Regions from separate parts of the Ruminococcus sp. RTP21484sp1_RTP21281st1_A8_RTP21281_210402 genome, predicted to be linked through region 2. Evidence: riboswitches for the same ligand, from Rfam matches in the RefSeq annotation. Region 2 holds a riboswitch; each other region holds the start of a gene.
What was found. A riboswitch is a leader RNA that binds a small molecule or an ion and turns the genes downstream of it on or off. The one in region 2 is predicted to bind tetrahydrofolate.

Region 1: it holds a riboswitch for tetrahydrofolate, as region 2 does, so the genes downstream of both, AB5170_RS05725 (folate family ECF transporter S component) here and AB5170_RS06380 (folate family ECF transporter S component) in region 2, are expected to answer to the same signal.
Region 3: it holds a riboswitch for tetrahydrofolate, as region 2 does, so the genes downstream of both, folE (GTP cyclohydrolase I FolE) here and AB5170_RS06380 (folate family ECF transporter S component) in region 2, are expected to answer to the same signal.

What each region holds. Positions count from the first base shown of each region.
Region 1 covers NZ_JBCPGE010000008.1:73,990-84,933, forward strand. The annotation lists gene AB5170_RS05705 (DUF6783 domain-containing protein) at 310-615, opposite strand; gene AB5170_RS05710 (DUF6783 domain-containing protein) at 535-726, shown strand; gene AB5170_RS05715 (amidohydrolase family protein) at 745-1,620, shown strand; gene AB5170_RS05720 (hypothetical protein) at 1,601-2,758, opposite strand; THF riboswitch at 3,285-3,386, shown strand; gene AB5170_RS05725 (folate family ECF transporter S component) at 3,473-4,033, shown strand; gene AB5170_RS05730 (N-acetyltransferase) at 4,244-4,999, opposite strand; gene AB5170_RS05735 (GDSL-type esterase/lipase family protein) at 5,289-5,909, opposite strand; gene AB5170_RS05740 (prepilin peptidase) at 6,184-6,693, shown strand; gene AB5170_RS05745 (hypothetical protein) at 6,690-7,703, shown strand; gene AB5170_RS05750 (CpaF family protein) at 7,700-8,893, shown strand; gene AB5170_RS05755 (type II secretion system F family protein) at 8,890-9,642, shown strand; gene AB5170_RS05760 (type II secretion system F family protein) at 9,646-10,662, shown strand; gene AB5170_RS05765 (Flp1 family type IVb pilin) at 10,742-10,921, shown strand.
Region 2 covers NZ_JBCPGE010000009.1:95,016-105,959, forward strand. The annotation lists gene AB5170_RS06365 (alpha-L-fucosidase) at 1-448, opposite strand, end outside; gene AB5170_RS06370 (MFS transporter) at 509-1,879, opposite strand; gene galE (UDP-glucose 4-epimerase GalE) at 2,123-3,139, opposite strand; THF riboswitch at 3,334-3,431, shown strand; gene AB5170_RS06380 (folate family ECF transporter S component) at 3,503-4,069, shown strand; gene AB5170_RS06385 (helix-turn-helix transcriptional regulator) at 4,222-4,377, opposite strand; gene AB5170_RS06390 (DUF4179 domain-containing protein) at 4,533-5,918, opposite strand; gene AB5170_RS06395 (RNA polymerase sigma factor) at 5,915-6,472, opposite strand; gene AB5170_RS06400 (hypothetical protein) at 6,822-7,691, opposite strand; gene AB5170_RS06405 (AraC family transcriptional regulator) at 7,710-8,534, opposite strand; gene AB5170_RS06410 (hypothetical protein) at 8,945-9,280, opposite strand; gene asnB (asparagine synthase (glutamine-hydrolyzing)) at 9,244-10,944, opposite strand, start outside.
Region 3 covers NZ_JBCPGE010000020.1:2,100-13,043, reverse strand. The annotation lists gene AB5170_RS11030 (Rrf2 family transcriptional regulator) at 1-102, shown strand, start outside; gene nifJ (pyruvate:ferredoxin (flavodoxin) oxidoreductase) at 305-3,847, shown strand; gene AB5170_RS11020 (hypothetical protein) at 4,185-4,634, shown strand; gene AB5170_RS11015 (hypothetical protein) at 4,625-4,873, shown strand; gene AB5170_RS11010 (hypothetical protein) at 4,996-5,520, shown strand; gene AB5170_RS11005 (hypothetical protein) at 5,537-5,701, opposite strand; gene folK (2-amino-4-hydroxy-6-hydroxymethyldihydropteridine diphosphokinase) at 5,733-6,566, opposite strand; gene folP (dihydropteroate synthase) at 6,681-7,490, opposite strand; gene AB5170_RS10990 (HD domain-containing protein) at 7,530-8,027, opposite strand; gene folE (GTP cyclohydrolase I FolE) at 8,024-8,581, opposite strand; THF riboswitch at 8,833-8,929, opposite strand; gene AB5170_RS10980 (aminopeptidase P family protein) at 9,063-10,850, shown strand.

The sequences.
Region 1 (10,944 bases), on a different contig from region 2:
TCGTCAGATTTCCGTGAAGCTGTCTGCGAAAATGGACAAAACAGCGTCAGCGGTAGCAAGGCTTCAGGATGAAAATTTTGCTCTGAAGGGAAGAGTACATGCGTTAGAAGAAGAATTTATCGTTGGCGAAGCTGCTAAATGGAAAGAAAAAGAGAATGTGCTTTTATTCCAGGAAGGAATGGAAGCAGGAAGCGTTCAGAAGCTTACAGATGCAATTTTACAGGTCTGTAAGGGGCGTTGTGCAGTATTCTCCAGGAATGCAGATGGAAGCTATAAGTATGCTATGGGAGAAAAAGACGGAGACTTACGTCAGTTTACAAAAGAGATGAATGCAGTATTGAATGGCAGGGGAGGCGGTAAGCCTTTCTTTGTACAGGGGTCTGTGCAGGCTTCCGAGAAAGAAATTCGAGCCTTTTTCGAAAATAAATAGCAGTTGTTCAGTTCCTTCGCAAAAGCACCTTGCGGAATAGCACCCGCTGAATAGTTGCAATAAATAATAAAAGAGGATTGAAAAAAATCCGTATTAGAGCGTGTTTGAAAAAGCATTCCCACAATCTGTACGCCCCACTTTGCGGTATATTTTGCCCGAATTCGGTTGTCATAGCCCGCTACGATGCCCTCCTCCGGACAAAATCTCCCACAAATTGTGACGCACATCTTGCAGAAGTCCTTTTTTCAAACACGCTCTGCGGAAGAAAGGAAAAGCTGAATTATTTTTCAAGATAATCAGTGTTATAGGAAGAAATGTTTGGAGAGTGTCATGCGCACCTGATCATGGATGGACTGAATTATAAAGATGCAATTTCTATTCATAAGGATCATGTAAACGATGAAGTGATACGGAAACATTTGAAAGCTTATGAAGAGCTGGGGATTGTCTTTGTAAGAGATGGTGGAGATGCATTAGGAGTATCGGAAAGAGCCAGGAAACTGGCACCAGAATATGGAATTGATTATCGTACTCCTATTTTTGCCATCCATAAAAATGGACACTATGGCTCTATCGTGGGAAAAGGTTTTGACACTATGAAAGAATACCATGTCCTTTTGAAAGAAGCGAAAAACAAAGGGGCAGATTTTATTAAAATTATGACCACAGGACTTCTGGATTTTAATAACCATGGACAGATTACCGGAACGCCTTTAGACAGGAAGGAAGTCTGCGAGATGGTACATATTGCCCATGAAGAAGGGATGGCGGTGATGAGCCATACCAATGGAATTTATGGTGTACAGGCAGCTGTGGAAGCTGGTGTGGATTCAGTAGAACATGGAAATTATATTGATCCGGAAACAATCAGAGAATTAGCTGACAGTGATAGTGTATGGGTTCCTACTCTTGTGACAATTCGAAATCTTCGTGGATGTGGAAGATATAAGGAATCAGTGCTTGATCCTATTATAGAACTGGCCGCAAAGAACCTTCGTCTGGCATACAAGTACCGAGCAAAGGTGGCTCTTGGAAGTGATGCAGGAGCTTATATGGTCTTACATGGGAAGGGCTTAATGGATGAATACCAGGCATTTATGGACATTCTGGGAGAATCCGGGGATGTGAGAGCCTGGCTGGCAGATGGAGAGAAAAGGATTCAGGACACCTTCAGGCGTCCTGAATCTTGATAGATGTATAAATGTTGGAATTTTTGGATTTTGTAGGATCAAAGGTAATGCAGATACCTGCGCCGGATTCCATATTACTGGTGGAGGTATCCTTTGCCCCTTCTGTAAAGCAGGTTATGGTTGCGCCATCGCCAGTTTGAAGTGTGACGGTATTTGCTGTATGGCCTATAATTGTACCGCTGACTGAGCTGGTAATTTCCCGGCTTCCAAGAGAATCCGGATCATCACCGGTGACTGCTGTAACAGTAACACCATCCAGTGAATTTCCCTGAAATTGTCCAGTGCAAGTTATGGTTACATAGGAGCCTGGTGCTGTTCCACCTTTAAAGTAAGAAGGAATCTGAGACAAGTCCACATTTATTGTGCTGTCAGAGCCAGAGGGAAGAACTGTGAGCGTATTCAGGGAAATATTCTGAATTTCTGCATGAATCTGCTGTTCTTTTGCTGAGTCATCGGCAGAAACTTGTGCAGGATCTGGTGTTGGTGTTGGATCTGGAAGTGTAAGCGGATCAATATCTGAAATGCTTAGTACTTTCAGATGACTGGCATTAAGAGAAGAACTTTGGGTATCCTGACTGGAAGCAAACTTGCCTTTAAAATGAATGTATACCCATACACCGGTGCGGATGCCATTCTGATAATATTGTTCAGTTCCAGTGATTGGATAGGTGGCTGTTTTGCCTTTTTTATTTTTTATGGTAATGGTATTTGGAGTCAGACTCTGTACTTCCCCATAGGCCTTTCGTACTTCCAGCTGATGCTTTTTGTGAAAGTCGTCTACTACTTTCAATGCTTTTACAGTGCTGGTATCTTTGTTAGAGAGCTGACCCTCATAAATGACACTGATTTCATCTCCAGTGATCATGCCATCTTCGCATTCCAAAGTTGCTTCAGAAAGATCAAAAACGTAAGTTTGTTCCTGACTTTCCATAGTCAGGGTGGCACCGGTGAAATCCTTAAGGGTTCCTTTGATTTCATCCATATAAACACGCTGTTTGGGCGTTTCTGAAGTGTTCTGTAAGGTGGTTTCACTCTGATCAGAAGTAGAAGTATAGCTGGTGATTATATCACCGGCAGTACATCCTGACAGAGAGAACAGTACCAAAGAGCCAAGTAATAGTTTTGTGAAATTTTTCATTGTTGCTTTGTATCCTCCGAATCCGGAAATGGTACAGGAAGAAAATCGAAAACCTCTCGGCATGCATTCCATTCCTCCGAGTTATCTGGCATACGATAGCCAAGTCCTGTACATTCTGTAGTAGCATTTGTATTCATGTAATTATTATAAAAAACATTGTAAGGATTCTGTAGTGGCGACTGTTTTTGGCAGGATGATTTGTTTGTGGATTTTATATTCATAGAAACACTCCTTTTTGTCAAATATTTTTCCTATATAAGGGAAGATATTCTTAGAATATGCGAAAAAGAGGAGAGTATGCACAAACATTTGTCAGTGAACAGTAACGCGCTTCGCGATGCACAGAAATCATGCATTCGCATGATTTCGCGCTAAGATTCTCGGGTTTTCTGTGAACTTTGTTCACAAAAAACACTCGCGGAACATTACCAGTAAACAGTAACGACTAATTTATTTATGTGAATATTATAACAAATACATATTGAAATTTCTATATTTTGTGCTATAATCATTTTAAATAAATAATAGCGAAGTAGGAATTTATGCGTCAAGTGTTCATTGGCTGGGGAGTCGCCGTGAAACGAAAAGCAGCAGGACTGTTTACGATATATTTTCCGCACCCGTTGCTACATGTGAGAACATCTCATAATGTGGAGGGATTATTATTTATGGTAACTACTCTGTTATTTTAATCATTATGGAGGTGTTTTTTTTATGCGTAAAAACAAACAGACATGGAGTGTTAAGACTCTTGTATTCCTTGCACTGCTGGTAGCAATCCAGCTTGTGCTGTCACGCGTTCTGGTAATTGATCTTGGTGTATATCGAATTACATTGGGGACTGTCGCCACTGTATTGGCAGGTCTTTGGATGGGACCTGTAGCTGGTGGTGTAGAAGGTGCTGTTGCCGATATTATTGGATGTTTTATGAAAGGCTATGGAGTTAATCCACTGATTACTTTATCAGCAGTTGCCTGGGGTGTGATCCCCGGACTGGCTGGAAAACTAATGGCTGAAAAGAACAGAAAAGTAAAGACTGTTGTTATGTGTGTCGCAATTGCAGTCTCTGGCGTAGTGGGAACACTTGGACTGACCACTGCAGGACTGGTAATGATCGGAGCAAACTTCTATGCAATTATGCCAGGACGTCTTGTACAGTTTGCAATCATGACTCCAATCTACTCCGTACTTACCAGTCTTCTTTATTACAGCCCGCTTACAGGCATGGTTGTAGGAAACATAAGACCTGCTAAGCTGGAGAAGAAGACCGTATAAATGGCAGCAGTCCAGGATCTGAATTATATACAAAACCCCAAATTAAATAATATGGCATAAGATGGATTATGAAGCAATGCACTTACTGGAAAGTTGATTGTTTGAGAAATCAACTTGTTGAATAAGTCAAAAAATACGATTCCCAAATAAAAGGCTGTGATCAGGATAAACACTGATCGCAGCCTTTTTTAAACATGCTCTGAAAAGTTTTCAGTTTGTATGTGTCTGAACCCGGAACCAATAGGTGTAGAGATAATGAAGTCCAAGTGATTCATAAAGATTACGTGCTGGAGTGTTTCCCTCTACTACCTGAAGATAGGCCTTAGTTGCGCCTTTCTTTTTTCCTTCTTTTAGAAGTGCAGTACAAATCTGACGAGCATAACCCTTGTGTCTGAAATCTTCGCGAACATGGATAGCGTACAATCCAATATAATTTCGATCCAGAATGCCAAGCCCGGTTGCAATAATTTTTCCGTTACTCCAGATGGAGGCGCATACGGTGTCTTTTACGATGGCATGATACATGGATGGAACTACAGCACGGTGAACAGGATTAATGGTGCCTTTCAGATCAAAAAGACTTTCAATCCAAATATCTGGAATATCGTCAGTAAGAGTTACCTGATCGCAAGGCGCAGAAAGATCTGCTCCATCCAGTGAGGCTGCCATAACATTTGTTGTATGCTGGATTTCGTAGTTGCGGTTTTCCAGAAGATAATCAAAATTCGGAGAAACCAGAGGACTGATCTTAAAAATTGCAGGGCTGCCCAGTCGGGCATACTCTGCTTCGCAGAAAGAAACCTTTTCCCTCCAGGAAAGGGTAGAAGTTCCGAACTGCTCCACACTGTTTGTTCTATGTGTATAAAAATAGGAAAAACGGAGAATCCATCCATCATAAAGCTCCATTTTATGGGAGGGCCATGCATTTAGTGACATATCTTCAATTTCTTTAATGATTTTATCCATAAAAAAACCTTCTTTTATAAGTTTAGGGTCATTATACATAATTGTATCCAGCAATGCAACTGAAAATAGTCTGTTATAAGACAGATTGCTTTTTACACATCTTGCAGAAAGCCTTTTTCAAACACGCTCTAGTACATCGTTTCGTAAATAACTATACCAATCGCGTAGGATGTGAATTCGAGTGTGCAGGTATAAAAACGCAGGCGTAGCGGGCTACGCCGAGGCTTTTATACCTGTGCAATCGGATTCACAGACAAGTGAGTGGTATAGTTATTTCGAAAACGATGTACTAGTACGGTGAATAGCCGCAAATTAATTTATACAATCTGTCTGCCAGAAATTTTTGTCCCTGCTCAGTAAGGTGAATCCCATCTGTAGTAATTTCTGAATATCCATAACGACGCGCCTTTTCATTCAATTCCTCATGCAATGTAAGATAAGGAATTTGAAACTGTTCTGATAGCTGGTGGATCATTTGTGATATTTTCTGGCGAAAAGGAAGCCAGGTTCTATAACAGGCAGGCCAGGGAAAAAGAAAAGGCTCCATTAAAATAATGCGCGAGTTTGATTTTGCTAATATTGTTATAAGATCTGCATAGCATTTGTAAAAAGAAAAAAGCATATTCCTCTGCTGAAACGGTGTTCTGTCCGTATTCATTATTAATCCAATATCATTAATTCCGATTAAAATTGTTATAATATCACTTGTAAAATCAGAATCACCCTGAATTCTCTGCAGAAGTCTGTTTATAGTAAAGCCGTCAGTGCCATAATTGCGTACCTGATAGTCTGAGCCGTCCCTTTTAAGACAGTCTGACAGCATTTTTACATAGCCATTGCCAAGGAAATCTCTGGAAAAGCAGTGTTCACAATCGGTGATGCTGTCACCAAGACATGTTAATATTGTCATAATTTTACCTCCGTTAATATTATACTGCAAGAACAAAAAGGTTTATAGTTTTTTTAGAAAAATTTGTAAAAAAAAGACTGGACAAATGGAGATAGAGAACCTATAATAAGACTCACCAGAAGTCATCTGGTATCGAAGGTCATCTTTTCAGATCGACTATTCCCTATTCTACGAAAGATAAAATACAGAAAGCCTTTCTCAAACAGGCTCTAAAATACTTCAAGATAGCCTCCTGTTATTAGTAAATCTATGTAAAAGAAGGGATGGTACGTCTATGCTTTTTTACAGAATATTTCCTGCTATAGCGGCAGGCTGCGCCGCTCTGATGGATATTCAGAGAGCGAAGGTAGACAATGGCTGGCTGCTTTTTTGTGTACTGGTCAGTTTGTTTACGCGAATATGGAAAATGGATGTTAGCAGTCTCGGATCTTGGATATGCGGTCTGCTGGTACCGATACTGATTCTGGGGATTTTATTCATATTCAGAATGCTGGGAGCCGGAGACATCAAGCTCTTGAGTGTTATTGGAAGCATGATCGGACCGACGAAAATTCTCAATTGCATTTCCTATTCCTTTCTGATTGGAGCTGTCATATCAGCTGCTCTTATGATTTCAAGCGGCATTGTCTGCCAGCGAATTCTTTACTTATTACATTACATCAGTGTTTATTTCAAAACAGGAAAAAGAGAACCCTATTACAAAAGCGGTATGCCGTTGGAAAACTTTCATTTCACAGTTCCTATATTTTTAAGTGCATTGCTTTATGCGGGAGGTGTCTATTGAAGAAGAATATTTTTGCTGTCTGTGATCTTGAGGTGGATTATGCCTTGAATTTTATGGATTATCTTAATCATAAGAAAAATATCCCATTTGAGATTCAGGCATTTACCAACGTAGAGAGTCTGATCGCCTATGGGAAAATGAATCACATAGAGTTGCTGCTGATTTCCCAGAAGGCTATGTGCCGTCAGGTGCAGGAATTGGAAATTGGTAAAATTGTTATACTTTCGGAAGGCGTGCACCCACCGGATCTGGACCGTTATCCAAGTGTGTATAAATATCAGGCCTCTTCAGATGTTGTGCGAGAAGTGATGGCGTGTTACGGAGCCGAGAAAGCAGTAGCTCCGGCTGTTTTTCCTGTACTGAAAAAGACCACGGAAATTTATGCAGTATATTCTCCTTTGGGGCGCTGCCTGAAAACATCGTTTGCACTTACATTAGGACAGATTCTGGCAAAAGAAAGAGCTGTTCTTTATCTGAATCTGGAGGAATACTCCGGCTTTGAAGAAATGTTGGGAAAAGGGTTCGCACAGAATTTAAGTGATCTTCTTTATTTTGTACGGCAGGAAAATGGAAATCTGATTTATAAGATGAACAGTATGGTACAGACAATAAACAATCTGGATTTCATTCCGCCTGTACGTACGCCAGAGGACATACGAGGAACTGCATGGGAAGACTGGGAAAAACTGATACAGGAGATTGTACTTCACAGTAATTACGAATTTGTGATTCTGGATATTGGAGGGGCTGTAGATGGGACTTTTCAAGTTCTGGATATGTGCCGGAGAATTTATATGCCAGTGCTGTCTGATCCGGTATCCATATCCAAGATTGCCCAATTCGAAAACCTGATAAGAATCTGGGATTATCCGCAGATTCTTACCAGAACTGTAAAGGTACGCCCGCCTTTTCATGGAGGAAACGTGGCACCGGAGAATTATATTGAAGGGCTGCTGTGGAGTGAACTTGGAGATTATGTCAGGGAAATTCTGAGAAAGGAAAAGGAATGAGTCAGGAAATCTTTCGCAAACTAAGACAAATGCTCATGGAGAAGCTGGATGTTTACCGGGAACTTACAGACCAGGAAATTCTGGAAACGATTGATGAGCTGATCGTAAACACTCTGCGGGAATCAGGAGTGAGCCTGAAAGAAAAAGTGCAGCTTCGCCAGGAACTGTTTTATTCCGTCAGGAAGCTTGATGTATTACAGGAATTGATCGAAGATGAAACTGTAACTGAGATTATGGTGAATGGTCCGGATTCTATTTTTGTAGAACGAAAAGGAAAACTGACAAGGTGGCCGAAGTCTTTTACAGATCAGGAAAAGCTGGAGGATGTGATACAACAGATAGTGGGAAAATGCAATCGCATTGTGAATGAATCATCTCCTATAGTAGATGCTAGACTGGAAAATGGCGCCAGAGTCAATGTGGTTGTGGCTCCGGTAGCATTAAATGGTCCAATTCTGACAATAAGACGTTTTCCGGATACTCCAATTACAATGGAAAAGCTGATTGAACTGGGAAGTATAACTCCAGAGTGCGCGTCCTTTTTGGAAAAACTGGTAAGGGCCCGGTATTCAATTGTAATTGGCGGAGGAACGGGAAGTGGGAAGACCACATTCCTGGGGGCTTTGTCAGAGTACATACCAAAAGATGAACGGATTATCACTATTGAGGACAATGCAGAACTGAAGCTTCAAGGGATTGCAAATCTGGTGCGCCTTGAAGCCCGGACAGCGACCATAAACGGAGCACCGGGAGTAAGTATAAGAGATCTTATTAAGTCTGCACTTCGTATGAGACCGGATCGAATAATCGTAGGAGAAGTACGGGGTGGGGAAGCTATGGATATGCTTCAGGCACTGAACACCGGGCATGAAGGCAGTCTTGGAACAGCTCATGCAAACAGTTGCCGTGATATGCTGGCCAGACTGGAAATAATGACATTGATGGCGGAACTGGATCTGCCGCTTCAGGCGGTAAGAAGGCAGATCGCCTCTGGCGTAGATATTCTTGTGCATCTGGGACGTATGCGCGATAAATCAAGAAAACTTCTGGAAGTTTCAGAAGTATGTGCGTATGCGGATGGTGAAATCAGGATACAACCATTGTATCAATGGCAGGATGGGTGTGGTCTGGTGCCTGTGGAGCCTCTCCTGCACAGAGAAAAACTGGAACGGGCGGGGGTGAAATTATGATCAGGCAGAAAGTTGATTATGGAAAATACAGATATTCTCAGAAAGAAATTTTAAAATATATAGGAGAAAGTGCAGCATTGTGTGGTGCTGTAGATTATTTGTTCTATCAAACACCTTGGGTAATGTTACTTGTGGTTCCGGTTTCTGTGTTCTTTCTGAAGTGGAAGAAGAAACAGATGATCAGAGAAAGAAAACGGCGCCTTAATTATCAGTTTCGGGATGCATTGAATTCTATGAGTGTGGCGGTACAGGCTGGATATTCTGTGGAAAATGCAGTTTCTGCCTGTGTGCGTGATCTAGAGCAGCTATATCCGAAGAATGAAGATATTGTAGCTGAATTTCGTTATATAGAGACACAACAGAGAGTGAGTGTGCCGGTAGAAGAATTATTTCTGGATCTTGGGCAGCGCTGTAAGGTTGAGGATATTGAAAACTTTGCTTCAGTTTTGTATACAGCAAAAAGAAGCGGTGGTGATCTTGGAAATGTAATTCAGAAAGTGGCTCGAATGCTGGGCGATAAGATTGATGTAAAAAAAGAAATTGAAGCGACTCTGGCTGCGAAGAAGTCGGAACAGATGATCATGAGTCTTATGCCGGCAGGAATTATTCTTTATCTGCAGCTGGCATCACCGGGATTTCTGGATATTCTCTACGGAAATCCATTTGGAATCTGTGCAATGACAGTCTGTCTTACAGTATATGGAGCTGCTTACTGGATGGGGAAAAGAATTGTGGAAATCGAGGTGTAGTGGATGTGGCTCCATATTGTCATTTTTGTTATATTATTGCTTTTGACCGTATGCAGTACTTTAGGTTGGATCCATGTAGAAAACATTGGTACGGTAAAAGGCAGAAAGATGTTTCTTGTGGTTGCTCTGGCAGGAAATATAACAGGAGGACTGCTGACTTGGACAAAAGGTGGCGGACAGGTATTTGAAGACGGTTATGAGTTGAAAAAGGAGGAAAATGCTTATGAAGAAAAATTTATGGTATCCGTGGAAGGAGAAGAAACAGGCAGTGTCTATGTACAGATCCCGGAAAAAGAACTGGAAAAGGAAGATACCGGGCAGCCGGAAGTGTTGACGAAAGAGGAAGACGAAGAACAGAAGCTTTTGGAATTTGTAGCAAATTATAACAGCGAACTGGAAGACTCTGAGTATTATTATCTTCCATCTGACTGGGAAGGAAGAAAACTGGAGTGGAAAATACCTTATGATACTACCGGAAACATGTTGACAGCAATTTTCCTTGCAGCAGCATTTGTCATGATTGTTATAATTGCGCGAGAAGAGCAGAAAGCCAGAACGAAAAGATATGAAGAACTGATGATGGACTATCCGGGACTGATCATGAAGTTCACCTTGTTGGTGCAGGCTGGAATGACTGTTCGAAATACGTTTAGGAAGATGGCTTCGGATTATAAAAACAAAAATGAAAAACGTATTGCATATGAAGAGATTGTTACTGCCTGCCATGAAATGGAGAGTGGAATTTCAGAAATGGAAGCCTATCGCCGCTTTGGTGAAAGGTGCGGACATGTAAAATATAAAACATTTGCAACATTATTGATCCAGAATCTTCAGAAGGGCAGCCGTCATATGGGAGAAATGCTGGAAAAAGAATCTGTGGAAGCCTGGGATGACAGGAAAAGAAAAGCAAAAGTTCAAGGAGAAGCGGCAACTACCAAATTGTTATTTCCAATGATACTGATGCTGGGCGTTGTAATGGCTATTGTTATGCTGCCGGCCTGTCTGTCCTTTTATGGATAAATCCAATCCGGAGGCCGATTTTCATATTTAAAAAGAAAAGTGCCAAAGGAAATTTTTCAGGCTGAGGGAGGTGAGAAATATGAGCGAACTGCGCAGACTGATGAGAGAATTTTTGTGGGAAGAAGATGCTGTAGGCGTTGTGGAAATTATTCTGATCCTTGTAGTTCTTATTGCACTGGTCATGATTTTTAAAGACCAGTTGACCAGTCTTGTGAAGAATATTCTGTCAAAGATCACAAAGCAAAGTAATTCTATTTAAATGATTTCCAACTAACAAAATGA
Region 2 (10,944 bases):
AATAGTCATCATACTCTTTTCCTTTTCCATAGGATTCATTGTTTCTGTCCCAAGGAGAAAGATAAACACCAAACTTCAGGCCATATTCTCTGCAAGCCTCCATTGTTTCTCTTACAATATCACCCTTTCCATTTTTATATGGAGAGTTTTTGATACTGTGTTCGGTGTATTTTGATGGCCATAGGCAGAATCCGTCGTGATGTTTGCAGGTAAGGATCAGTCCCTTCATACCGCCCTCTGCGGCTGTTTTCGCCCACTGTTTTGCATCCAGCTCTGTCGGATTAAAAATAGATTCCGGCTCTGTTCCATCGCCCCATTCTCTTCCGGTAAAGGTATTTACTGTAAAATGAATGAAACAGAAAAATTCCATGCTTTCATATGCAATCTGTCTTGCGGTCGGTACTGCTTCAATTAATCTTTTGTCTTCTTTTAAGCCGCTATAGTTCATAATCATCCTCTAGACATTTTTATTGTTACATCCCATTGCTATATTTCGTTATTTTAATGCTTATTTTGTTTTCAGCATTTTACTGTTCTTTAATTCTTCATTTGCCTTTTCTACATTCATCTGTGACATAATAAAAGTAATGATTACACAAATCACAACTGGAATCCACAGATACATAGTATGAAGCATGCTAAGGCAGGAATCCGGCTGTACAGCAAGTGAACTGTTAAAGTGGCTGAATTCCAGAAGCCAGCCTGTAATCGCAGTTCCAAGTCCTCCTCCAAGTTTCACACCAAGGGAAGTACAGGAATACATGGTTCCGTCTACACGTTTATGCTTTGTCAGATAAGTATACTCTGAACAGTTAGCAATCACCGCATTCATATCACCCTGCCATGGTCCCATACCAAATGCAGCAACGGCTGTAAAGGCAATCATAAGCGGTACGCTTCCCATATAAGCAGCAACTACTACAAGGGCACGTCCAATGGTTCCAATGGTATATCCAACCAGATTCAGCTTATATAATCCTTTCCATTTTGCTACTAAAGATGGTGTAATAACCAGTGCAATGATTAACGGGATATTGATCGCCCAGGAAAATACCGGGAACAGATCCTCGTTTTTCAATACATACATCATGTAATAAATACCCATACTGAGCATTGCGGAATAAATCTGCTGCAGAATGTAGGTTACGCAGATCATAATATAAAATCTGTTGGAAAATAACAGTTTTGCAGCTTCAATAAGGCTATATTTTTCATCTACTGCGCTTGATGCATCTTCGTTTAAGACTTCTTCTGGAAGCTCTTTTACAGATAATGCAGAAACTGTATTTATAATAAGTCCAATGATGGCATAAATGATTGCTACAATTCTCCATCCAGCAGCTCCCCCTCCCATAATCTCAACAAACTTGATAGTAACAGACTGGATCAAAAGACTGGTAGAAAATGCAAAGATAAAACGGTAAGATCCCATTTCTACACGTTCTTTGCTGTTTTTGGTAATCAGAGCTGTAAGAGCTGAATATGCAATGTTATTTGCTGTATAGAACACTGCATTTAACAGGGAATATGCAATAAAGAACCACGCATACTGCGCTGTCTGTCCAAGACTTTCCGGAATTGCAAATACACCGATCAAAGTAACTGCACAGCCGATATAACCATACAGCATCCAGGGTTTTGCTTTTCCCATTTTTGTTTTTGTCTTATCAATCATAGAGCCGAAGAAAATATCGGTCACTCCATCAAACAGTTTTGATACTGCAATCAATGTTCCTACAATACCCGGGTTCAATCCAACAGTATTGGTCAGATAGAGCATTACGAAGGTGGAAAGGAATGCATATACCACATTTCCAGCCACATCTCCGGAACCGTATCCGACTTTGTTGTACCATTTCAAATATCTTTTTTCTTCCATGTTTTCCTTCTCTTTCTCCTGTTTTTTCAGGTTTATTTTCGTACTTCCTTAATCCGAATATAATTATATCTTTATCTTTCCCAAAATTACATAAACAACATTTAACAAAACATGCACAAAATTGTAGAATTTAAAAAAATAGAACATTTTAGGATAAAAATGCGTTCATTTATAACATAAGGTCAATTATTCAAAAAAATAAGAGGGCTGCATCTCACAGCTCTCTTATTTTAAATATACATCCTATTCTTCATATCCCTGCGGATTATTAGACTGCCATCTCCAGGAATCTTCACACATCTCACGGATACCGTTTTCTGCTTTCCAGCCAAGCTCTTTTTCTGCCTTAGATGCATCACAATAACAAGTTGCAATATCTCCGGCTCGGCGAGGTTTGATCACATATGGAATTTTCACACCAGTTGCAGCTTCAAAATTCTTTACAATATCAAGAACACTATAGCCCTTTCCGGTTCCCAGATTGTAAATCGCAAGCCCAGGATTTTCCTCGATTTTCTTAAGCGCTTTTACATGCCCCTTTGCCAGATCCACAACATGAATATAGTCTCTTACACCAGTTCCATCCGGAGTATCATAATCATTTCCAAATACACCAAGTTCCTTCAGCTTACCAACTGCTACCTGTGTAATATATGGCATAAGGTTATTGGGAATGCCATTTGGGTTCTCTCCAATTGTTCCACTCTTATGTGCGCCAATTGGATTAAAGTAACGAAGAAGCATAACATTCCATTCTGGATCTGCTTTCTGGATATCGGTAAGCACCTGTTCCAGCATGGATTTTGTCCAGCCATACGGATTCGTACACTGTCCCTTTGGGCATTCTTCTGTAATCGGAATCTGTGCCGGATCTCCATATACAGTTGCTGAGGAAGAGAAAATAATATTTTTCACATTATGTTTTCTCATTACATCAACCAGGGTTAAAGTGCCTGCTATGTTATTTTCATAATACTCCCAGGGCTTAACCACAGATTCTCCAACTGCCTTCAAACCTGCAAAATGGATGCAGGACTCAATAGTTTCCTTGTCAAAAATATCATTTAAAGCATCTCTGTCCAGAATATCTGCCTTATAAAACTTCACTGGTTTTCCTGTGATTTTTGATACTCTGTCCAGTGCTTTTTCACTTGCATTGCTTAAATTGTCCAGTACCACAACATCATATCCTGCATTCTGAAGCTCCACTACCGTGTGGCTTCCAATATAACCAGCACCACCTGTAACTAAAATTGCCATAATGATTCCTCCTGAACGGTTTTTTCTTTTATTATAGTCTGATTTTTGTAAAAACATATGGACAAAGTTTTAGAAAATATGGAGAAAATGCCACGATTTCTTGTCTGTTTTCTTAATTGCAAAAACTTATATTTTTATATATTTTTTTCTTGCTTTTTCCAATAATCTGTTATATACTGCCCCATGTAAAGTAATGCAGAGTAAATTCATGAGCGTAAAGTGCCTTCCGGATGGAGAGTTGCCGGAGGACGAAAAGAGAAATCTTGCGGTTCGTGGATTGCTTCTCGCTGCAACAGAAGATAAATATGAATCCATAAATTATCTCCTATTGTGAGCGAAAAAAGAAAAGGAGGTAATTTTTTTATGGAGAAAACAAAGAACATGTTTCTCACCTCAGCCAAAGAGCTGAAAACCACTTCTACACTGGCAGTCTGTGCAATGCTTGCTGCCCTGGCACTGATTTTAAATTCAGTTGCTTCTATCAATATCGGTCCCTATGTAAAAATTGGATTTTCCGGTATCCCAAACCAGATTGCTGATTATCTGTTTGGACCCATTACCGGATGTCTGTTTGCCGGTGTGCTGGATATTGTGAAATTCTTTATCCGCCCTGATGGTCCATTTTTCTTTGGGTTCACCTTTAACGCAATGCTCGCAGCATTTATTTATGGATGTTTTTACTACAAACATAAGCTCACCTTCCGCCGCGTGCTGATTGCAAAATTGGTTGTCGTTCTGATTGTAAATGTTCTGTTAAATACCTTATGGCTGGACATGCTCTACGGAAAAGGATTCCTTGCAATCCTCCCAATGCGTACTGTAAAGAACTTGATCATGTGGCCAATCGATTCCTTTATCTTCTTTACCATCACAAGATTGATTGAGCAGACAGGAATTTTTAATCTTTTTAGAAAACCGGCTGCCAACTGATTACATATATTTGAAAATATAAAAACTTTGCGATATCAAATAAAAAACGCGAATATTCCAGTACTAAATAAGCCACTGATATTCGCGTTTCTTATTATCCTAACCACTTAAAAGAAGGATAGTATCTTACAACAGCTTTCCCCACAATCTGGTCAAATCGCACGAATTTGTTTTTCCATGAACGTGAATCTCTTTTCATTCTCCCAATTAGACACAGTCTGTCTGGTAACATGAAATATTTTTCCAAATTCCTCCTGAGTCAGCGCCTTTTCTTTTCGTATTTTTAATATCTGCGTTCCAATGTTCATATTTGCTCTGCTCCTGTTCTTCCAATCGGTTTTGCTTCTCACTTGGATTATATAAAAAATTCTGCCTAATGAAAAGCAATTTACCTTTTACAGTGGAAAAAACAGGTATGCAAAGCTTCTTTGACATGGTATTTTTTAAGAAGATTCACGTTTCTCTACTTAATCTGAATCCTTATTTTTTCACCGACAGGTGTCCAGTCAGATTCTGCAGTGATTTCACCTGTAGTTCCATCATATGCGCTTTCTTCGGTTCCATAATCTTCATCCGTTTTATCTGCTGCGTCGGTATTTTCTTTCTGGTCTGTATCGTCTTGAAGCCTTACTTCTGTGGGAGCATCTGCCCCTCCGATAATTTGAGTTTCAACCGGCTCCTCTGCATCTGACGGATTTTCTCCCTCCAAAGTATCCTCTGGAACTTCTTCTACTTCTTCTGTAGTCTCACCAATTTCTACAAAATCGTCATCAACCCAGACAGTGTCTGCAGCAGCCATGTAAGGTTCTCTGGTATAAAGCTGTAATTCCAGATAATCGCTGTCAATATCCGGGAGCAAAAGAACCGGGCCGTCAGAATCCAGCTGATACATACCCCAGAAACTGGTTTTAAAACTCCATTGAGATTTACCATCTGCTGAATTACTGCGCAGTTCATACTGTACCTGATTTCCTTTACTGTCTGTCCCCATAAGCATCATCTCATTACCATTATACAGCTTTTCCTCAAGTTCTTCCGGAATTTCTGCCGTAATTATACTTTGCAGTTTATTCATGGAAAAGTCTGTTAATTTTACGGTTCCTTCTTTTGTTTTAATAGAAACATCTTCCAGCTTTTTATGAACTGTCTGTTTCATAAGCTCCTCATGGGGAATAGAAAAATCAAACTCAAACTCTGCGAAATAATCTTCGCCAAGATTTTCATTTTGATAGGCACCGAGTACCAAATGTACTTCCGGATTTTCTCCCAAATCACCATCAAGGGAAAATCGAGATTCCAGAACAGCATCATAGACATTTTCATCCAGTCCAATATTTAGCAAATCCTCATCCGAATACGGCAGATAGTGTCCGCTTTCGTATTCTTCAATTTTCTGTCCATTTATTGTAGTTTTCTGATAATCAATGTCAAGCTGTGTATTGGCAAAGGTCCAGGCATCCTGACCATCATCCGTGCCCTTTTGCCCGGAAGATGTTTTTTCTGCATGCACCTTTGTTAACAGAACCCCATTATCCAAAACAACTTCTTTTAATGTTACAGTAATTCCTTTGTCTTCTTTAGAGGTATTCAACACTTCCGTATAAGATTCAATGCTTTTGGGGAAACCAAGGGTTTCTCCTATGGACAATGTAATATTTTTTATTGCAGCCTGGATATGTGGATTAGAAAAGATAACAGAACCCAAGGTGACGATCACGCAGGCAGCTGCTGCTTTGCTCCACCCTTTCGGTCTCCGGTTTTCCTTTTTTTCACTCCATTCCCGCTCTGCTTCCTCTATATATTTCGGATCAATATTACCAAATTCTTTTGAAAAATCAAACTTTTTCATATGCGTCCTCCTTCTTTTTCCAACAGTTTCAACAGCTTTTTCCGGTTTCTGTATAAATTCATTTTCACGCTTCCCGTTGACATATGATGCCTTTTGGAGATTGCAGAAACAGGATCTAAAAACCAGTATCTTCGTACAAAAATATTTCTGTCCTTTGGAGACATTTCTTCCAAAAAACGATTTATGGTTTCCATCAGTTCTTTTTCCGCCAGCTGTTCTTCCACGGTATAAGTTACATTTAGCTGATCCATTTCCTCTATAACATCTGCCATATGAACATCCGGGCGCTTGCCTGCAAACTTTTTCCTTAAACGGTCGATACTAAGATTTCTTGTAATCCGACCGCAAAAGTGTGCCAATACAGGAGGATGCGTAGGAGGAATCTGTGACCATACTGAAAACCAGGTATCATTCAGACATTCCTCGGCATCTTCTCTATTTGCCAATAAATTCCAGGCAATCTTGTAGCAATAGGGATGATACTTAGTACTCAATTCTATAATTCCATTCTCATCTCTTTTCAAAAACAGGTTTATAATTTCATCATCATTCATTTACAGGTTGTCCTCCGGGTTTCTTTAAGATAAAAGTCACTGTCCATAATCTGACCAGCAACAGATAAGGCGCCTTTTTGAATAAAAATATTTCCATTCATATTATATATCGTAAAAAATAGTGGATGGTAACAGAAAAATTAAATTTTTTCAGTTGAGATCCAAACTACAGTTTTGGTTTTCAGCAGATTACCTTTTTAGGGTAAAAATAAATAATGAAAAGCAGCCGATATTCTCATTTTATATATCATGAGATACCGGCTGCAACTGCTGTTATAAAATATTTTCTTGTTCTGTAGTTTTGAACTTCATACCACAGCATTCATTATAATCACGGTCAAAATACGTCCTATAAACTGTCCACAAAACGCATAAAATCTTCTCTTCCTTTTGGTGTGCATTTATAAACTCCGGCATCTTCCAGCACATGTACAAACACTAGTCCTACTTCTTTTTGAAGAATTGCATGAATGTTCTCTGCATTAATATCCGGATATTTTTCCAGCAATTCCTTCACCCAATCCTCATGCTTTGCTATTTTTTCATTTGAAGAAATATCTTTTCCAGATAAAATGTGTTCCTCTAAAAGCTCCAGCTCTTCTTTTAATCTGGCCGGAAGAACTGCAAGCCCCATTACCTCGATCAGCCCGATATTTTCCTTTTTAATATGATGGTACTGTGCATGTGGATGATATACACCAAGTGGATGTTCTTTCGTCGTAATATTATTGCGAAGTGTCAGATCCAGCTCGTATACATCCCCCACTTTACGGGCAATTGGGGTTATAGTATTATGTGGCTCTCCGTCCGTATTGGCAAATACAAAGGCTACTTCATCTGTATAACCTCTCCATGCCTGCAGCACATGTGTTGCAAGGTCAATCAACCGTTCTGGATTTTTATGACGGATACGGAGCACTGATAACGGCCACTTTACAATTCCCGCTTCCACATCCTCAAATCCAGGAATGGTCACATGCTTTTCAATCGGTGCCTTAGCCATTGCGAAGGTATAATGTCCTCCCTGGAAATGGTCATGGCTTAAAATAGAACCGCCTACAAGCTGCTCAATGTTCTGAAATTCCTGTTCCGGTGCAGTGTAATCATCCTCGTAAAATACATCCAGCAGAAGATTTGTTGTGTAATTTCTCTCACATTCTGGTATCAGTTCCGTCTCGACTCCATACTGTACCAGTTTTGCAATACTCTCACTCAGCATATTTTTATCCTCTCTTTTCTATATGATTTCATTTTGCAGAACAAACTTTTCTCTGTACAGATTCCGGTATTCTCTTGGTGTCATTTTGTAGCGTTCCCTGAAAACCCGGTTAAAAGTCCGCTGACTTTCAAATCCTGCATCCATGGAAATGTCCGTAATGCTTTTGTCAGTACACTCTAAATGAACACAGACATAGTTTAATCTCTGTTCATTTAAATATTGGTTAAAATTTCTATGAAAAGTTCCGGAAAAGACACGCGAAAGTGTAAATTTACTTACTCCCATATCTCTTGCCATCTTTTCCAGGGACATTTCTTCTTTAAAATGTTTTGCAATATAGGAGACCGTCTGATAAATGATATCATTGCTCTCCACACTGCTCTTTTCCTGTAAGTTAAATACCGGGATACTTCTGGCCAAAAGGATCTGCACATAAGCCTGTTCTACAACAAGGTTAGGATTTTGCTCCTTTTTATCGAGCTTCAGGCACCGAATTGCATTTACAATATCCCGGTGGACCTGCGGCTTTTTAATCACAGGATTTTTCGGACAGTATTTCTGCATAACAGAAGCAAATTGTCCGCAAAGTATGGGCTGCGCCCACAGATAGCATGCCTTATTATTCTCTCCTGAAAAGACCTGGCAGTGATGGATCACTTCCGGAAAAAGGACTGCAAAATCACCTTCCTCCATGTGAAAGAGTTCCTGGCCCATTCCAAGCTCCAAGCATCCTTCTGTAAGATAGATGAATTCAACTGAATTGTGCAGATGAGGGGATTCATGTCTGGCAATGCGGGAATGTAAATGCAGGTTTTCTTTTTTCTCTTCATAAACCGGAAACATAATTTCTCTCCTCTGCAAATTTTGTCTGTTTTTTCTTTTCATTTGGCACGTAATCCGCTTTCAGGTGATCTATAATGCACTTGTAAGTTAAGAAAAGAGGTGAACGAAATGAAAAATTTAAAAGCTTATATCTTATATGTGATGAATTTCTACGCAAACTATTATAAAGTTTGCCGCTAATGCCAGAAGAGAATTCCGGTATTCGGCCGGATTTTCTTCTGCATAAACTATCACATCCGCTTTTTATTAGTATAACCAACTAATGAACCCCTGTACATGAACAGGATTCTTTAAAATATAGACAAAATGATACAAAAAAAGATATGCTGCAAAAAATGACTGTATTTCCTGCCTCATATCTTTCCTTAATCCAATGACAGACAGCCCGAAAATATCGGGCTGTCTGCTTTTTAGATGGTATCAATCAGATCACTTCCACTAATGATCTGGCTCCAGCGGTTTTCACGTTTGTCCGCATTTTTCTCAAAGTATGGAAGTCGCGTTTCTTCCAATTCCTCCAGGCATGGGATGCTTCCATCCAGATACTTTTTGATTCTCCGTATGGTACTGTTAAGTCTGGTAATCACAGCTCCAAGTTTAATCTGTTTCTCAGCTTCTTCTACAGGTACAAATTTATTTTTCTTAAATTCTTCCAGACACCTAATTAGTGCATTATTATGAATATAAAAAAGAATATATTGAAGTTTTATTATTGCAGCCTTGTAACCAACTCTCCCTTCGAACATGTAGCAAAAAATCTATCGTACCAGATAAGGAATGTTAAAACTGTCCAGATTTTACGACTGTTATCTGCCTTTTTATTTTTATGGTCCTTCAGAAGCTGAAGCAGTTCCTCTGTACGAAAAAATTCTTCTGCCGCTTTTGAGGTAAATAAATCCGTTACCATCTGATACCAGTCATCCTGCCGCAGCCACACACGGATTGGAATGGGAAAACCAAGTTTCTTACGTTCATCGGTTTCCTGTGGAAGAAATTTTGAAACAGCTTTACGGAAAATATATTTGGTTGTACCTGCTGCAATCTTAGTTTCTTTCGGAAGCTTTGCTGCAAAGTCAAAAACTTCTTTATCCAGAAATGGTACCCTGACTTCCAGGGAATGTGCCATACTCATTTTATCTGCTTTCTGCAAAATATCGCCAGGAAGCCAGTAGTTCAAATCTACAGACTGCATTTTTTCCATGTCTTGAAGTGATCCTCTGTTTTCTGCCTCAAGCTCTTCATAAAATGGTCTTAAATATTCCTGCGTGGAAGGTCCTGTTACTTTATTTTTCAAAATCTGCGCTTTCTCTTTTTCACGGTAGATATACGCATTTCCAATGAAACGTTCTTCCACTTTCATTCCCGCGCGGATAAGAAAATCCCGACCTTTCACATCTGGCAGCTTTGCGGCCAGTTTTCTAACAGCACGTCTAAGCCTGAATGGAATCCAGGCAACTTTCTTTAATGCTTCCGGTTCTCTGTAAATATTATATCCACCGAAAAGTTCATCTGCGCCTTCCCCGGAAAGGACTACCTTGACATGCCCTGCGGCCTCTTTGGAAAGAAAATAAAGTGCAACTGCAGAGGCATCCCCAAGGGGTTCATCCATATGATACATCACATCTGGAAGGGCATCCCAGAATTCCTGCTTGGATATGATTTTCACATGGTGTTTCAAACCTGCTTTTTCTGCCACTTTGGCAGCTTTGTTTACTTCACTATATCGATCTCCCTCATCAAATCCCACTGTAAATGCCTGATCTGCACCGGAGGAAGAAGCCAGATAACCGGAATCCACTCCACCTGATAAAAATGCGCCGACTTCCACATCACTTAACATATGATGCTTCACTGAATCCTTTAAAATCTCGGAAAGCTGGCTCCGCAGCTGCGCCATATTCGTCTTATGGTTCCACTGACCTGGTGTAAGCTTTGGTTTGAAATAAGTCTTTATTTCATAGCTTCCGTTTTTATATAAAAGCATATGTCCAGGCATCAGTTTATAAATTCCCTTAAAGAAGGTCTCTTCCAGAGGAGAATATTGAAATGACAAATACTGCTCCAGTGCCTTCTGATTTACTTTCCTTTCATAGCCTGGAAATGCAAGGATACTCTTAATTTCAGAAGCAAATACAAAGTGCCCATCTATTTCGGCATAGTACACAGGCTTAATTCCAAAGAAATCCCTTGCAAGCATCAAAGTCTGCTCTTTTTCATTCCATACTGCAAACCCAAACATTCCCCTGAGTTTATCCAGTGCCTTCTCCCCATACTGCTGAAGGGTATTTACCAGAACTTCCGTATCGGAATGGGTGCAAAAAGAAATGCCGAAAGTCTCAAGTTCTGCCCGCAGTTCTTTATAATCATAGATTTCTCCATTAAAAACAATATGCAGATTTCCATCCGCACT
Region 3 (10,944 bases), on a different contig from region 2:
CTTCCTTGCTACATGCACAGAGAACTCTGTGAGATTCAGCAGGGGGTGTGGGAAATGCTTAAGAGAAAATCCCTTCAGGAAGTTCTCATGCCGGAAATGTAATATGCTAAAAAGCTGGTCAGACTCCATAAAGGAGTATCTGGCTGGCTTTTTTTATGCTTACTGGTAATCTTTGTATGTGATAATATACAAAAATCAAAATAGACATCATTGGAAGATTATGCTATAATGTCATATGGACTTTTAGACACATGGTGTCTAGAAATATTATTTTCATCATACCTTTAAGGAGGAAAAACAAACTATGGCAAGAAAGATGAAAACCATGGATGGTAACCATGCAGCCGCTCATGCATCATACGCTTTTTCTGATGTAGCTGCAATTTACCCGATCACCCCTTCATCTGTTATGGCTGAGGCTACAGACGAGTGGGCAACCCAGGGAAGAAAGAACATCTTTGGACAGGAAGTACAGGTAACAGAGATGCAGTCTGAGGCTGGTGCTGCTGGTGCAGTACACGGATCTCTTGCAGCTGGTGCCCTTACTACTACCTATACAGCATCCCAGGGTCTGTTACTGATGATCCCGAACCTTTACAAGATTGCTGGTGAGCAGCTTCCGGGTGTATTCAACGTATCCGCTCGTGCACTTGCTTCCCACGCACTTTCCATTTTCGGAGATCATTCCGATGTTATGGCCTGTCGTCAGACTGGTTGTGCAATGCTGTGTGAGTCTTCCGTACAGGAAGTTATGGACCTTACTCCGGTAGCACACCTTGCAGCAATCAAGGGAAAAGTTCCGTTCATCAACTTCTTCGACGGATTCCGTACATCTCACGAGATCCAGAAGATTGAGACATGGGACTATGAAGACCTGAAAGATATGGCAGATATGGACGCTATCCAGGCATTTCGTGATCACGCACTGAATCCGAACCATCCATGTCAGAGAGGTTCCGCTCAGAACCCGGATATCTTCTTCCAGGCAAGAGAGGCATGTAACCCATACTACGATGCTCTTCCGGCAGTCGTACAGGAGTACATGGACAAAGTTAACGCTAAGATCGGTACTGATTACAAGCTGTTCAACTACTATGGAGCAGCAGACGCAGAGCACGTTATCGTAGCTATGGGTTCTGTAAATGATACAATCGAGGAGACAATCGACTACTTAATGGCAGCTGGCAGAAAAGTTGGTGTTGTTAAAGTTCGTCTTTACAGACCATTCTGCGCACAGGCTCTTATCGATGCTATTCCTGAGACAGTTAAACAGATCACAGTTCTTGACAGAACGAAAGAGCCAGGAGCTCAGGGCGAGCCTCTGTATCTTGATGTTGTTGCTGCACTTAAGAACAGCAAATTTGACGGCGTTAAGATCTTCACCGGACGTTACGGACTTGGTTCCAAGGACACAACACCGGCTCAGATCGTAGCTGTTTATGACAATACTGAGAAAGAGAAATTTACTCTTGGTATCGTTGATGATGTTACAAACCTTTCTCTTGAGACAGGCGCTCCGCTTGTAACTACTCCAGAGGGAACAACAAACTGTAAGTTCTGGGGACTTGGTGCTGATGGTACTGTAGGTGCTAACAAAAACTCCATCAAGATCATCGGTGACAATACAGATATGTACGCTCAGGCATACTTTGATTATGACTCCAAGAAGTCAGGTGGTGTTACAATGTCCCACCTTCGTTTTGGTAAGAAACCGATCAAATCTACCTACCTGATCCACAAAGCAAACTTTGTAGCATGCCACAATCCGTCCTATGTGAACAAATATAACATGGTACAGGAACTGGTTGACGGCGGTACATTCCTTCTGAACTGTGCATGGGATATGGAAGGTCTTGAAAAACATCTTCCAGGACAGGTTAAGGCATTCATCGCTAACCACGGTATCAAATTCTACACCATCGACGGTGTTAAGATCGGTATTGAGACTGGCATGGGACCAACACGTATCAACACAATCCTTCAGTCCGCATTCTTCAAACTTACCGGAATCATTCCGGAGGAGCAGGCTATCGAGCTTATGAAGGCTGCTGCGAAAGCAACATACGGACGTAAAGGTGATGATGTTGTTCAGAAGAACTGGGCAGCTATCGATGCTGGTGCTAAGCAGGTTGTTGAGATTCAGGTTCCAGAGAGCTGGAAAGATGCTGCAGACGAGGGTCTTCATATGACTCACGCTACAGAAGGACGTCAGGAAGTTGTTGATTTCGTTAACAACATCCAGGCTAAGGTTAATGCTCAGGAAGGTAATACACTGCCTGTATCTGCATTTAAAGATTATGTTGACGGTACTACACCATCCGGTGCTGCTGCATACGAGAAACGTGGTATCGCTGTAAATATCCCTGTATGGAATCCGGAGAACTGTATCCAGTGTAACAGATGTGCTTATGTCTGCCCGCACGCAGTTATCCGTCCGGTAGCTCTTACAGCTGAAGAGGCTGCAAATGCTCCGGAGGGAATCAAGACATTACCAATGACTGGTATGAAAGATGAGTATCAGTTCACAATGACTGTATCCGCTCTTGACTGTACAGGATGTGGTTCCTGTGCGAATGTCTGCCCAGGCAAGAAAGGTGCTAAGGCACTTGCTATGGAAAACCTTGAAGCAAACATGGGAGAGCAGAAATACTTCGATTACGGTGTAACTCTTCCGGTTAAAGAAGACGTTATCGCTAAATTCAAAGAGACAACTGTTAAGGGAAGCCAGTTCAAACAGCCGCTTCTTGAGTTCTCAGGAGCTTGTGCTGGATGTGGTGAGACACCTTACGCCAAACTGATCACCCAGCTGTTTGGTGACAGAATGTACATTGCAAACGCTACAGGATGCTCCTCTATCTGGGGTAACTCCTCACCTTCTACACCATATACCGTAAATGCTAAGGGACAGGGTCCTGCATGGGGCAACTCCTTATTTGAGGATAATGCTGAGTTCGGTTATGGTATGCTTCTTGCTCAGAAAGCTATCCGTGATGGCTTGAAAGCAAAAATTGAAGATGTTGTAGCTAACGGTGACAATGCAGACGTTAAAGCTGCTGGTCAGGAATGGCTGGATACTTTCGCATGCGGTGCTACCAACGGTGCAGCAACAGAGAAACTGGTTGCAGCTCTTGAGGCTTGCGGATGCGACAAGGCAAAAGACATTCTTACACAGAAAGACTTCCTTGCTAAGAAATCCCAGTGGATCTTCGGTGGTGACGGATGGGCTTACGATATCGGATTCGGTGGTGTTGACCATGTTCTCGCAAGTGGACGTGACATCAACGTTATGGTATTCGATACAGAGGTTTACTCCAACACAGGCGGACAGTCTTCCAAGTCTACACCTACAGGTGCAATCGCACAGTTCGCAGCTGGCGGTAAAGAGACCAAGAAGAAAGATATGGCTTCTATCGCAATGAGCTATGGTTATGTATATGTTGCTCAGATCTCTATGGGAGCTGACTTCAACCAGGCTATCAAAGCAATTGCAGAGGCAGAGGCTTATCCGGGACCATCCCTTATCATTGCATACGCTCCATGTATCAACCATGGTATTAAGAAAGGTATGTCAAAAGCTCAGACAGAGGAAGAGCTTGCTGTTAAGTGTGGATACTGGCACAACTTCCGCTTCAATCCAGCTGCTGAGGGAAGCAAGTTCAGCCTTGATTCCAAAGCACCGGATATGACAGATTATCAGGAATTCCTGAATGGCGAGGTTCGTTACAACTCCTTACAGCGTCAGAATCCTGAGAAAGCTGCCAGACTGTTCGCTAAGAACCAGTCCGAGGCTAAGGCAAGATACGAGTATCTGCAGAAGTTGATCACTCTGTACGGAACAGAGGAATAAGAATTACCCGCGGCAAGTCCGCATTATAAATATATAATATAAACATGTAATATAAACATGTAATGTTTATTATGTCGTAGCGTAAAGTGAGCCTGCGATACTGCCTAAAAAGGGTGGTATCACAGGCTTTTCTTGTGTGGATTAAATTCTGGGTGGCTACGGTGACTGACGTAGGCGCAGCAGATGAAAAATCAGACAAGTCAATATGGCGGTTACTTAATATTCGATGTACCCGATCGGTTCAGTTACTGTCAGAAGTGCTAGTGCAAATAGGAAAGCATTCACGTATAATGAAAATAACAAAAAACACGATAATAACAAGAAGGGAGATGTTTTTATGAACAAAAAAATGAGACTGTGGGTGGCTGGAACAGTTGGAGTCTTAATGACAGGCCTGATGAGCGTGAATGCTTATGCACTTGAAGAAAAGGATGTTATTGGAACCTGGTATGTAAATGAGCTTTCCATGGGTGGAGACATTTTGTTTCATCCAGGAGTAATGGGAATGGAAGTGACCGTGGATATTAAAGAAGGCGGTCAGATGGAAACCATAACGTCCTACAGTGGGGAAGAACCAGAGGCAGATCAATCAGAGTGGAAAATAGAAAATGATAAATTGTTGATGACTTATAGCGATCAAACGGTAGAATGTGAGTATGCTGATGGCAAAATAACGATAACTGCAGATGGAACGACAATGATCCAGCGGAAGCCTACTGCTATGATTTTTCAATATATTATGATTGGGATGAGTATCAATCAGAGTATGATTATTCATTGGATATAAATATTGCCAGGGACTTGATTGCGCAAACAGACGAAGGTAGTTATTACCTTGGTCTTGGAATGTCCCTGTGGTATACCGGTACGGAGGAGTATATTGAGGGAAGAAACTGTCCGGTATTTGTTATAGGGACAGATCATGAGGAACATTTTACAAAAGAAAAATATTATGCGGCAGGAGATAATGTGGTTTATTATTACGATCCGTTAGGCGATGCGTGGCTTTTGCTGGGAGCTGGCTGACAGACGGATTTGGGTATATGCTGACAGAAGATTCATCAGGGCGTGCAGATTGCAGGAATGATTTTTTAAACAGGCTTTCGTATATAACAGAGATTGATTAATTGGGGAAAGAGGAAACAGACATGAATGATTTTTTAACAGAAAAGAATAAAAAAACAGGAGTGTTAGGAAAACTGAAATGGGTTCTTTGTGGCTTCTGTATACTTTTTACTCTGGGAGCTATTGGCGCAGCAGAGAAATATATTGGTGAAGGACGCTGGGGAATGGCAGCAACGGAGATTATACTGGGATTGTTATTTTTGTATCCCACCTTCCGGGAAATCCAAAAAGCATTGAAGAAGAAAAAAGCCAGAGAAATAGCCTGTTGGTTTGAATCTTATGCCCAGAGCACGCTCTCATTTGAGAAGTTTGAGACTGAGATGGGAAAAGATGCTGTAAGGAAATTGGAAAAAATGATTGCCAAAGGGTATATTCGAAATATTCAGATAGACAGAGAAGAAAATTATATATTGATTACTGCACCAAACAGACGTGTGAATGAGAAGATTTATATTACAGTTACCTGTCCCAGCTGCGGTGCAAAGAATCAGATAATAAAAGGGCGCCTGTGCAACTGTGAATATTGCGGACAGCGTCTCACTTCCTGACAGCAGATGCGAATTATTACACAAGGGGCTGCCTGTTTTCCGGCAGCCCCAATGTTAGATTGTCACTTGTTAAGTTGGTTGAACCGCTGTATACGGAACCGTACGGTGGCGTGATAGCACGGATTACGAATGCGGTCGGCAGCTGTGGGAGCGTCATAGGCGCGGAACAGCTGACTTTCATATGTGATGTCTCCGGTAGGCGACATGTTCGTTTAGCGGCAAAGAAGAATATTTAAAAGCTGTGAAATTGTCTGATTTAGTACAGGATGCCTGAGGTAAGGGGCAATCTGGTTCATAGGAGCCAGCACAAAGTCACGATTCTGCATATCCGGATGGGGGATGTGAAGATCTGCAGTATCAATGATTTCCTGATCATAAAAGAGAATATCCAGATCCAGAGTACGAGGACCCCAGTGAATAATACGTTCCCGGTTTGCCTCCTGTTCCAGCTGATGAAGACGTTCCAGCAATTCTTCCGGTGAAAGAAGGGTACGCATTTTCAAAACTCCATTCAGAAATTCATCCTGATCGGTAACACCATAAGGTTCTGTTACAAGATAATCAGAAACGGCCTCTATCCGGCATCCTTTTGTTTTTTTCAAACCACGTATCCCATTGTCGATGAACAGCTTTTTATCTCCCATATTAGAGCCAAAAGCAATGTATGCAGTATGCCATTTTCTTGTGATTTCCACAGATACGGTTTTCAGTGGAAGACCAACAGGAGCCCATGGCTTTTCAATTTTCAGTGTGATCTGTTCCAGACCGGAAAGAGAGTCGAGCAGCATCTCTGCAAGATTTTCTGCAAGTGCTTCCAGAAGCTTAAAAGTATGTTTTCTGGTGAAATCTGTAATCATGTGGCTGACTTCTCCGTAATTGATAGAAGCAGACAGATCGTCCGTTAACCCGGCCTGACGTGTGTGGGTAAAGAGGGTGGCAGAAATAACAAATTTTTGTCCAAGTACATTTTCTTCCGGATAGACACCATGGTTGGCAAAAATTTCCAGTTCTTTAATTTCTATTTTATCAAATCTGGTTTCATCCATAACAGTTGTTCCTTTCTGTTGACTATTTACAATTTTGAGGAATTTGAACGCAATCGTTTCGCGACTGCGTTCATGAGCAAGTAGCAAAGCGGATTGCGAATGTCCTCTTTACTCTCAATTACAACCCCAAATTGCTTCTGTCATCTGGATCACGCGTCTGTTCTCCTTGACATCATGAACACGCACAAAAGAACAGCCCTTCATCACACCAATTACACTGGTAGCCAGTGTTCCCTCTACACGCTGGTCTACAGGCAGGTCAAGTGCCAGTCCGATCATCGACTTGCGTGAGGTGCCAAGAAGAACCGGAAAGCCCAGATTCTTAAAAAGCTCCAGATGCTTCATAGTTTCCAGATTCATCTCAAATGTTTTTCCAAACCCAACCCCTGGATCGAGAATGATTTTCTCATCTTTGATTCCTGCTTTTCTTGCAAGATTGACACATTCCTGTGTCTCAGAAAGCATATCAATGAGAAAATTGTTATATTCTGTATTGGACTTATTGTGCATGAGACAGCATGCAGCATCATATTTGGCAATTACAGCGCCCATTTCAGAATCATATTTTAATCCCCAGATATCGTTGACCAGATCTGCACCGGCCTGAATCGCACTTTCTGCCACGCTGCTTTTGAAGGTATCTACAGAAATGGGAATGTCAAAACGTTTTCTGACCGCTTCGATAACGGGCAAAACTCTCTGAGCTTCTTCCTCTGCACTGACCGGCGTGTGTCCGGGACGCGTAGACTCCCCGCCAATATCGATAATATCCGCACCATCCGCGATCATGGCTTCTGTATGCCGCAAAGCTTCATCTAAATGATTCCATTTCCCGCCATCGGAAAAAGAATCAGGAGTAATATTTAAAATTCCCATTATATAAGTGTGATTTTGTGTATCAAAAAAACGATTTCCAATTTTCATAAATAGAAACCATCCTTTCTGTTAGATTTTTTAGAAGGCTTAATATTCAATTGTCAGATTTTTTTTCTCAGAAGGCCAGTAACATTCTGAAGCTGCTGAACAGGAAAAACAATTTCTGGACTTTTTATCAGCCTTATATAGCAGCATAGCCAATACATTATCAGATCCATCCGTCCTGTGCTGACTGATCGCAGATAATATTTCCTCTTTTTCCTGCTCTGTAAAATGCAGATCGGCCAGAATCTTTCCGGCTATTTCAGCTCCTGCAATGTCATGAGAAATACCCGACAGATATTGCTGCGCACGGCCAATGTCATGAAGAAGAGCAGTGGCATAAATGATTTCCCTGGACAGATTAAGCTTGTTTTCCAGAGAATAAATATACATCAGCCTGGCAACATCCAGAAAGTGTTCCGGCGTATGTCTGCAGAAAATACGATCTTTTTCAAGCTCCTGTATTTTCTCACAGTGCTTTTGATAAAGGGGATGCCGCCAGATTAAAGAAATACGGTTTGTTTCAGAAAAAGAACTGCTCATTTTCCGACCATGGAAAGGAACATTTTCTGCAGCTCCTTATCTTCTTTGAAGGCTCCGCGGGTTACAGTCGTAATTGTTTTGCTTCCTGGCTTTTTAACGCCTCGCATGGTCATGCAGGTGTGTTCTGCTTCCAGCATAACCATAATTCCCTTCGGAGAGAGGGCACGCTCCAGAGCGTCCGCAATCTGTACTGTGAGGCGTTCCTGGATCTGCGGTCTTCTGGCATAAACCTCTACCGTACGTGCCAGCTTGCTTAACCCTGTGACTTTTCCATCGGGAATATAAGCCAGGTGCGCCTTACCATAAAAAGGCATCAGATGATGCTCGCACATAGAGTAAAAAGTAATATCTTTTTCCAATACGATCTCATTATTTTCTACTGGAAACTGCTTCAGTAAATGGTGATCTGCTTCCTGATCGAGACCACCGTAAATTTCCTCGCACATACGTGCAATTCTGTCGGGAGTATCAATCAGTCCCTCCCGGGTAATATCCTCACCGATTCCTTCCAGAAGCAGGCGGATGGCCTGTTCTACTTTTTGTTTGTCAACCATTAAAAATAACCTCCTTTGTATTTGATTGCGGAGACTATCCTTTTTTGATAAAACCGGGGAAGGATTTTCGAATTCGAATATCTGCCTGCTTAATACGCAAAAAAGGATATCTCCAATTGTGATAGAATGTATGTCGAAAACATTCCCTTGAGCCTGTTAAAAAACGTTTCCACAAATCGCAATGTGCATCTTGCAGAAAGCTCCTTTCGGGCAGGCTCTGACACAATATGAGATATCCCTCTTATAGTGCTTGCAACGGGTGCGGATAATATACCGTAAGACGTGCTTTTCGTTTCAGTGACAACTCCCCATTCACCGAACACTTGACGCATAAAATCCTATTTTGCATATCATTCATTTCGAAAGTTAGTATATCACGTCTTTTGGGAATAGAAAAGTGTTTTTTCTTAAACAGGTTGCGAAAGGGTAACGTGGATATTATAATAGGAATAGACAAAATTCACTGGAAGGAGTCAGTTTTATGACAGTTAAAGAACGAATCACCGCACTTCGGGAAGTAATGGCAGAGAAGAAAATAGATGCTTATCTTGTTCCCACAGATGATTTTCATGCATCTGAATATGTAGGAGAATACTTTAAGTGCAGAAAATATATTACAGGTTTTACCGGATCTGCCGGCAGAGCAGTCATCATGCAGGATATGGCTGGATTGTGGACAGATGGAAGATATTTCATCCAGGCGGCCGCACAGCTGGAGGGAACGGGTGTAGAGCTTTTTAAAATGGGAGAACCAGATGTTCCCACTGTGCACCAGTTTCTGGAAGAAAAATTAGGCGAGGGAATGTGCCTTGGTTTTGACGGAAGAACCGTCAGCGCCGAAGAAGCAGATGAACTGGCCGAACTTCTTGCAAAAAAAGGAGCCACTCTTCAGACGGATTCTGATCTGGTAGGAGAAATATGGGAAGATCGTCCGGCACTTTCCTGCGAACCGGTTATGGAACTGGATGTAAAATGGGCAGGCGAATCCCGTGCTGACAAATGTGGAAGAATCCGTAAATCAATGGAAGAGAAAGGTGCAGATGGATTTGTACTGACTTCTCTGGATGACATTGCATGGCTGCTGAATATTCGTGGCGGCGATGTACATTGCTGTCCGGTTGTTCTCTCTTATTTGGTCATGACCAAAACAGAAATCAGGCTGTTTGCAAATGAAAAAGCATTTTCGGCTTCAATTCTGGACGCATTATCTAAGGATGGCGTAACCATTTTGCCCTATGACAGCATTTATGAATATGTAAAAACATTTGAGAAAGACATGACAGTTCTTCTTTGTAAAAAGAAAGCCAACTGTCGTCTGGTAAACAGTATTCCGAAGGAAGTAACGATTCTGGATGAAGCCAACCTGACTTTTCTTCCAAAATCAATTAAAAATCCAGTAGAAGTAGAAAATGAACGTATCGCTCATATCAAAGACGGAGTTGCGCTTACCAAATTCATCTGCTGGCTAAAGAAAAATGTTGGCAAAATTCCAATAACAGAGTTAAGCGCAGGAGAGAAGCTGTACAGCTTCCGTGCCCAGCAGGAGAACTTTATCGACAACAGCTTTGACCCCATTATTTCTTATGGCATTCATGCTGCAATCAACCATTATTCTGCAACATCAGAGACAGATATTGCCATTGAGCCTGGCAATTTCCTTCTGGCAGACACAGGCGGACACTATTACGAAGGTACTACAGATACCACCCGCACAATTGTTATGGGCTCTGTGAATGACGAGCAGAAGAAATATTTTACCGCTGTTTTACGTGGCATGCTGAACCTTGGAAATGCCAAATTCCGTTATGGCTGTACTGGTGTAAATCTGGATTATCTGGCGCGTGGTCCGTTATGGGAAATGGGACAGGATTTTAATCATGGAACAGGACATGGAGTTGGTTATCTTCTGAATGTTCATGAAGGACCAAACAGCTTCCGCTGGAGAATTATTCAGGGAGATAATGCAGTACTGGAAGAGGGTATGATCACATCAGATGAGCCTGGATACTATGTGGAAAACCAATATGGAATCCGCCACGAAAACCTGCTCGTATGCAAAAAAGCAGAGAAAACTACATTCGGCCAGTTCATGTGCTTTGAACATCTGACTATGGTACCGTTTGATCTGGATGCTGTTGTTCCCGAGCTGATGACTGTGCAGGAACGGGCACTTCTTAATAATTATCATACACAGGTATATAAAAAGATTTCTCCATATCTGGAAGAAGAGGAAAAAGAATGGCTGAAAGAAGCTACACGCGAAATCTAAAGCTAATCATTTAAAACAGTAAACAGGGGCATGTATAAAACTGATATGCATCGCCCCTGTTTTATATTTCACAGAAAAAAGCAGCGCCTGCGGG